Regions from separate parts of the Duganella paludis genome, predicted to be linked through region 2. Evidence: predicted binding sites of a transcription regulator. Region 2 holds the regulator's gene; each other region holds the start of a gene.
What was found. The regulator HrcA, encoded in region 2, represses chaperone genes, less so after heat shock. The targets are predictions, from matches to a motif close to TTAGCACTCNNNNNNNNNGAGTGCTAA.
Positions count from the first base shown of each region.

Region 1 (2,269 bases), 760 kb from region 2:
CGCGCCCGCATCGACGCCTGCAAGCAGGCACCGGCTTGCGTGCTCAACGCCGGCATCTGGAGCGAACGCGAAATCGACGACCTGGCCAGCGCCGCAGCCAAGGCGCCGTTGTCCACCTGGTGCAAGGCCGCGTTGCCGGATGACGGCGTCAAGGCCCAGGTCGGCCGCGAGCTGCGCGGCCTGAACAGCATCATCCAGGTCTACGGCCTGGGCGCGGCGCCGCGCTATCCACTGATCGACGGTCCGCTCGACCAGGCCGGCAGCGCCGGCTTCAAGGCCACGGTGGCCGATGCGGCCTGGATGGCCAAGGCCGGCGCCGACGATGCCGCCCTCACGCTGGACCCGAGCCTGCAACTGGCGGTCGCCCTGCTCGACGCCAACGACCGCAACGACGCCGTCGCCTTCGAGCCGCTGGACCTGGCGCACAACGGCGCCGCGCTGGGCCGCGCCGGCATCATCGACTGGAAGCTGTTCAAGTACACGGCCATCATCATTCCCGGCATCGGCCCGGAAGTGCCCGGCATGCCCTTGAGCGCGCGCGGCAAGCTCAACGTGCGGCTGGCGGCCCAGCGCTTCAGCGAGGGCGTGGCGCCCTTCATCATCTTCAGCGGCGCCTCGGTGCATCCGAAAAACACGCGCTTTGTGGAGGCGGTCGAAATGCGCAAGGCGCTGATCGAGCGTTACGGCGTGCCGGCCGAGTCCATCATCATCGAGCCGTATGCCCGCCACACCACCACCAACCTGCGCAACGTCACGCGCCGGCTGGTGGCCATGGGGGCGCCGCTGGACAAGGACAGCCTGATCATCACCAACGTCAGCCAGAGCAGCTACATCGAAAGCGCCGAGTTCGCGGCCCGCAACCTGAAGGAGCTGGGCTATGCGCCGGGCGCCGTCGGCCAGCGTTTGTCGCCCACGGAGTTGACATTCCGACCATCCTCCAAGTCGCTGCGCATCGATCCGGCCGACCCGCTCGATCCTTGATCTCCCTCAACGGCCAGGCGGAAACCCGCCTGGCCGTAGTCATATCTGCATCATTTAGCTTCCTTTTTCATGTTTCGCGAAGTGTTTGCCTTGAAATGCACCAAGGTCGTCCCTATAATTAGCACTCGTTCAGGTTGAGTGCTAACAGCCTCAAGCCAAACTTTTCGTCGTAGCAATCTGATTGAAACGACAACAAACTGTACCATTGTTAATATTAAGGAGTTTTGAATGAACCTTCGCCCTTTGAACGATCGCGTAATCGTCAAACGCCTCGACCAGGAAACCAAAACTGCGTCCGGCCTGATCATCCCTGATGCGGCTGCTGAAAAACCAGACCAAGGCGAAGTCCTGGCGGTAGGCAATGGCAAGATCCTGGAAGATGGCAAAGTCCGTCCTCTGGATGTCAAAGTAGGCGACCGCGTTCTGTTCGGCAAATACGCCGGCCAAACCGTCAAAGTTGACGGTCAAGAACTGATGGTCATGCGCGAAGAAGACATCATGGCGATCGTCGTCAAGTAATTCTTGACCCACCGATCCCACTTAATACCCTTAAGGAGTTAATAACATGGCAGCTAAAGAAGTAATCTTCGGCGACGCAGCGCGCGCCAAAATGGTTGAAGGCGTCAACGTCCTGGCCAACGCAGTTAAAGTCACCCTGGGCCCGAAAGGCCGCAACGTTGTGCTGGAACGTTCGTTCGGCGCCCCTACCGTCACCAAGGACGGCGTATCCGTTGCCAAGGAAATCGAGCTGAAAGACAAGCTGCAGAACATGGGCGCGCAAATGGTCAAGGAAGTTGCTTCCCGCACCAGCGACAACGCCGGCGACGGCACCACCACCGCCACCGTGCTGGCCCAAGCCATCGTGCGCGAAGGCATGAAGTTCGTTGCCGCCGGCATGAACCCAATGGACCTGAAGCGCGGCATCGACAAGGCAGTTGCTGCCACCGTCGAGCAGATCGCTGCCATCGCCCGTCCTTGCACCACCACCAAGGAAATCGCCCAGGTCGGTTCGATCTCGGCCAACTCGGATTCGTCGATCGGCGACCGCATCGCTGAAGCGATGGAAAAAGTCGGCAAAGAAGGCGTCATCACCGTGGAAGACGGCAAGTCGCTGAACGACGAGCTGGACATCGTTGAAGGTATGCAGTTCGACCGCGGCTACCTGTCGCCATACTTCATCAACAACCAGGAAAAACAAGTTGCCGTTCTGGACAACCCATTCGTCCTGCTGTGCGACAAGAAAATCTCGAACATCCGTGATCTGCTGCCGATCCTGGAACAAATCGCC
Region 1 is NZ_CM136922.1:1,712,795-1,715,063, forward strand. Features, by position in the region: gene ACXZ1M_RS07740 (YdcF family protein) at 1-981, shown strand, start outside; gene groES (co-chaperone GroES) at 1,210-1,500, shown strand; gene groL (chaperonin GroEL) at 1,547-2,269, shown strand, end outside.
Region 1: a site for HrcA is predicted at 1,100-1,126, ahead of groES (co-chaperone GroES). Genes of this name have one in related genera too.

Region 2 (2,269 bases):
CGGCTAGCTAATCGCCAACTACACAAAGAGTCTCCATCATGGGTAACAATCCTGCCGATCTGAAGGCCAGCGGCCTGAAAGCCACGCTGCCACGCATCAAAATCCTGGACATCTTCCAGAACAGCGAAGTGCGCCACCTGACCGCCGAGGATGTCTACAAGATCCTGCTGTCCGAAAACATGGACGTGGGCCTGGCCACGGTCTACCGCGTGCTGACCCAGTTCGAGCAGGCCGGCCTGCTGAACCGCAACCACTTCGAGACGGGCAAGGCCATCTTCGAGCTGAACGCCGGTTCGCACCACGACCACCTGGTGTGCGCCGACTGCGGCCGCGTGGAAGAGTTCTACGACGAAGCGATCGAAGAGCGCCAGCACGCCATCGCCAAGGAGCGCGGCTTCAAGATCGCCGAGCACGCGCTGGCCATCTACGGCAACTGCATCAAAACCGCCTGCCCGCACCGCCCGTAAGCGGCGGGATTTAATTATGGCTGAGCGCGTTCGATAGCAGCTTGGCCGTGATGTCGACGATCGGGATCACCCGTTCGTAAGCCATGCGCGTTGGGCCGATCACGCCCAGCGTGCCGACGATCTTGCCGTTGGCCGTGTACGGCGCGGTGACCACGCTCATCTCGTCCATCGGCACCAGGCTCGATTCCCCACCGATATAAATCTGCACGCCGCTGGCCTTGCTCGAGACATCGAGCAGCTGCATCAGGCCGGTCTTTTGCTCGAACATGTCGAACATCTGGCGCAGCGAACTCATGTTCGAGGACAGGTCGCTCACCGACAGCAGGTTGCGCTCGCCCGAAATCACCATGTTGTCGCTGTTGTCGTTCATCGCCTCGCTGCCGGCCTCCACCGCCACCTGCATCAGGCGACCCATGTCGTCGCGCAGCTGGCGCAGCTCGCTTTGCAGGCGCGTATGCACTTCGTCGAACGCCAGCCCGCCGTAATTCTGGTTGATGTAGTTGGCCGACTGCACCAGCTGCGAGGGGCTGTAGTCGACATCGGTCAGCAGCAGGCGGTTTTGCACGTCGCCGTTGGGCGCCACGATCACCAGCAGGATGCGCTTTTCGCCCAGGCGCAGGAATTCGATCTGCTGGAACACCAGCTCGCGGCGCGGACTCAGCACCACGCCGGCGAACTGCGACAGCGACGACAGCATCTGCGCCGCGTTGGTGATCATCTTCTGCGGCTGCGGCGACTGCAGGCGCGCGCCCATCGACTGTTCGTCCATGGTCTGCACCGTTAGCAGCGTGTCGACAAAGATGCGGTAGCCGCGCGGCGTCGGCACCCGGCCTGCCGAGGTGTGCGGACTGGCCACGTAGCCGAGCTCCTCCAGGTCCGCCATGATGTTGCGGATGGTGGCCGGCGACAGGTCCAGTCCGGAAATCTTGGAGAGCGCGCGCGAGCCCACCGGCTGGCCATCGGCGATATAGCGCTCCACCAGGGCCTTGAGCAAAGTTTGTGCGCGTGTATCGAGTTGCATACTAAGTATCAGTGGTTGCAGAGGGTGAAGATGTCCTTATTATGCACGTCTATCCCCCATCTGCCCACGTATCCATTCCAGTAGTTCATCAAAAGTCGCGCAAATAGCGTCCGGCGTGACGCCGGCCTCCAGATGGGCGCGACTGCCGTGGCGGTTCATCCAGACCGCGCGCAAGCCGGCCGCCTGCGCGCCCTGCACGTCCAGCCGCAGGTCGTCGCCGACGTAGACCGCGTCGGCCGGCGCCACGCCCATGGCGGCGCAGGCGGCGTGGAAGATGGCCGGGTCCGGCTTGGCGCTGCCGAACTGCGACGACGACAAGGCGTATTCGAAATGGTGGTTCATGCCGATGACTTCAAGATCGGCGTTGCCGTTGGTGATCACGCCCAGTCGCAGCATGCCCTGCAGCAGCGGCAGCACTGGCAGCACGTCGGCATACGGCGCCACCAGGTTGCGCTGCACGGCGAAGTGCTGCATCGAGCCTTCGATGTGGGCCGGGTCCTCGCCGGTTTCGGCAAATACCTCGGCCAGCGCCTCGCGCCGCAGCTGGTACAGGTCGGCGACCAGCTCGGGCCGGCGCTCCAGCAGCGCCATGCGGCGCACCCGCAGCTCGGCCACGCTGAACGCCTGCGCCACCTTGGGCGCGCGCTCGGCCAGCCAGGCATGCCAGCTGACTTCGGCAGCCATGATGACCGGGCCGATCGGCCACAGGGTATCGTCCAGATCGAACAGCAAGGCGAGGGGGCGGCGGGAAGTCATGGCAAATGCACACTAGTAAGTAAAA
Region 2 is NZ_CM136922.1:2,469,086-2,471,354, forward strand. Features, by position in the region: gene fur (ferric iron uptake transcriptional regulator) at 39-467, shown strand; gene hrcA (heat-inducible transcriptional repressor HrcA) at 478-1,488, opposite strand; gene ACXZ1M_RS11170 (HAD family hydrolase) at 1,528-2,244, opposite strand.

Region 3 (2,269 bases), 1.7 Mb from region 2:
AATGGCAACACTATGAGCTGGCGCAATATTGTTGTTTTCATCGGACTCTCCTGCATCTTTTGTCGGCAAGCTTAACAAAAAGACCACGATAGTGGCGCACGAACGGCACGCAGTCAGCGCCACGTCAAAGGAGGGACGAAAAAAAATGCCGCGCGGCGTGGACGCCGCGCGGCATTTCGGGAAGGGCGGTGACGGCTTACACGTAAGCGGCCAACGCACCCTTCATTTTCTTCAGTGCGGCAACCTCGATCTGACGGATGCGCTCGGCCGACACGCCGAACTCTGCGGCCAGCGTGTGCAGCGTGGCGCCGGAGCCGTCGTCGTTGGCCAGCCAGCGCGATTCGATGATGCGGCGCGAGCGGGCGTCCAGCTTGCCGAGGGCTTCTTCCAGGCCTTCGGACTGCATGCGGGTCACCTGTTCGGCTTCCAGCACGCGGGTCGGCTCGCTGGCTTCGGACGACAGGTAGGCGATAGGCGCGAACTTGTCGTCTTCGTCATCGGTCGGCGATTCCAGGGCGATGTCGCGGCCGCTCAGGCGCGTTTCCATCTCGATCACTTCTTCGCGCTTCACGTCCAGCGTTTTCGCCAGTTGGTCGATCTGGGCCGGGGTCATGGCGTCCAGGCCGGTCTTGTGGCTGCGCAGGTTGAAGAACAGCTTGCGCTGGGCCTTGGTGGTGGCCACTTTGACCAGGCGCCAGTTCTTCAGGATGTATTCGTGCATCTCGGCCTTGATCCAGTGCATGGCATAGGACACCAGGCGCACGCCTTGATCGGGGTCGAAGCGCTTGACCGCCTTCATCAGGCCGATATTGCCTTCCTGGATCAGGTCGCCGTGCGGCAGGCCGTAGCCCAGATAGCCGCGCGCGATCGACACCACCAGGCGCAGGTGCGACATCACGAGTTGCTGGGCGGCGCCCAGGTCGCTTTGTTCCTTGAGGCGCTTGGCCAGCGAGATTTCTTCGTCGTGCGTCAGCATCGGCAGGCGATTGACGGCCGAAATGTAGGCATCCAGGTTACCCAGGGTGCCAGTAAACCCGAGTTCCAGAGCACTGTTTTTTGCAGGTATCACGGACATCGTCGTCATTTTCGTTTCCTTCGCTTGAGATTGCTTTTGAGCACTTGTGTACCCTTTGGAACATATATTAGCACTCTCTGTCGATGAGTGCCAATCTTCCAAATTTTATGGGCCTGATAGCAAATCGCTATCAGGACTTCCGTTGTATTTAGAATGCTTGATGGATCTTAGGGAGGGCTTAACTATCAAAAGATGCTAGGCCTGTGCGGAAGCGCGTTCCGTGCGCGGACGCACGGAACGGCAGAGTCCCAACATCGGGGTCAGTTGAGGCGGGCGGTGTGGCGCTTGACTGAGAGGCGGGCGCCGATTAGGCCGAGGCCGGCCGAGAGGGCCAGCAGGCTGGCCATGGCCGGCGGCGCCAGCGGAGCCAGCTGGAATTCCGAGGCGTACAGTCTTGCGAATTCGGCAATCGCGGTGTTGAGCGGATTCAGCGCCAGCGTGACCGCGCCCAGGGCGACGCCGCCCGCGCACAGGCCCAGCACCGCGCCCGTGTAATAGAAGGGACGGTGGATGAAGCTGTCGGTGGCGCCGATCAGCTTGGAAACCAGGATTTCCTCCCGCTGCGTCAGCACCTGCAGGCGGATAGTGTTGAAGATGACCGCCACCACCACCGTGCCCAGCGTGGCCGCGAGCAGCAGCAGGGCCAGTCGCAGCACGTTCAGCAGCGCGGCCAGGCGCTTGACCCAGGCCGAATCGACCTGCACCGTGTCTACGCCCGGCAGCGCGCGGATCTGCTCGGCCAAGGCGTCGACGTCGCCGCCGGCCTGGGCGTTGCGGAAGGCGTCCAGCTTGAGCACGTAGCTGTCGGGCAGCGGGTTGTCGCCCAGTGTGGCCAGCACGTCGGCCAGGCCGTTCTTGTCTTTCAGGTTGTCCAGCGCCTTTTCGCGCGGCGTGAAGATGATCTTGGCTTGCTTGTCGTGCACGGTCTGGCGCAGCAGCACGGCCAGCCCTTCGGCCTGCTCGCGCGGCGTGTCCTGTTTCAGGAAAATGCTGATTTCCGGATCGACCGACAGGGTTTCCGACATCGGCCGCACGTTGTCGAGCAGGGTCACGCCCATGAAGGGCAGGGCCAGCGCGATCGCTACCACTAATATATTGAACAGGAAACCGCCCGGCGAGCGGCGCAGGTGCACCAGCGCGGCGGCCAGGGCGTAACGGTGTTGACGCAACCAGTAAGTCATTCCGGCACCTCCA
Region 3 is NZ_CM136922.1:4,194,772-4,197,040, forward strand. Features, by position in the region: gene ACXZ1M_RS18600 (hypothetical protein) at 1-41, opposite strand, end outside; gene rpoH (RNA polymerase sigma factor RpoH) at 197-1,084, opposite strand; gene ftsX (permease-like cell division protein FtsX) at 1,336-2,256, opposite strand; gene ftsE (cell division ATP-binding protein FtsE) at 2,253-2,269, opposite strand, start outside.
Region 3: a site for HrcA is predicted at 1,143-1,169, ahead of rpoH (RNA polymerase sigma factor RpoH). Genes of this name have one in related genera too.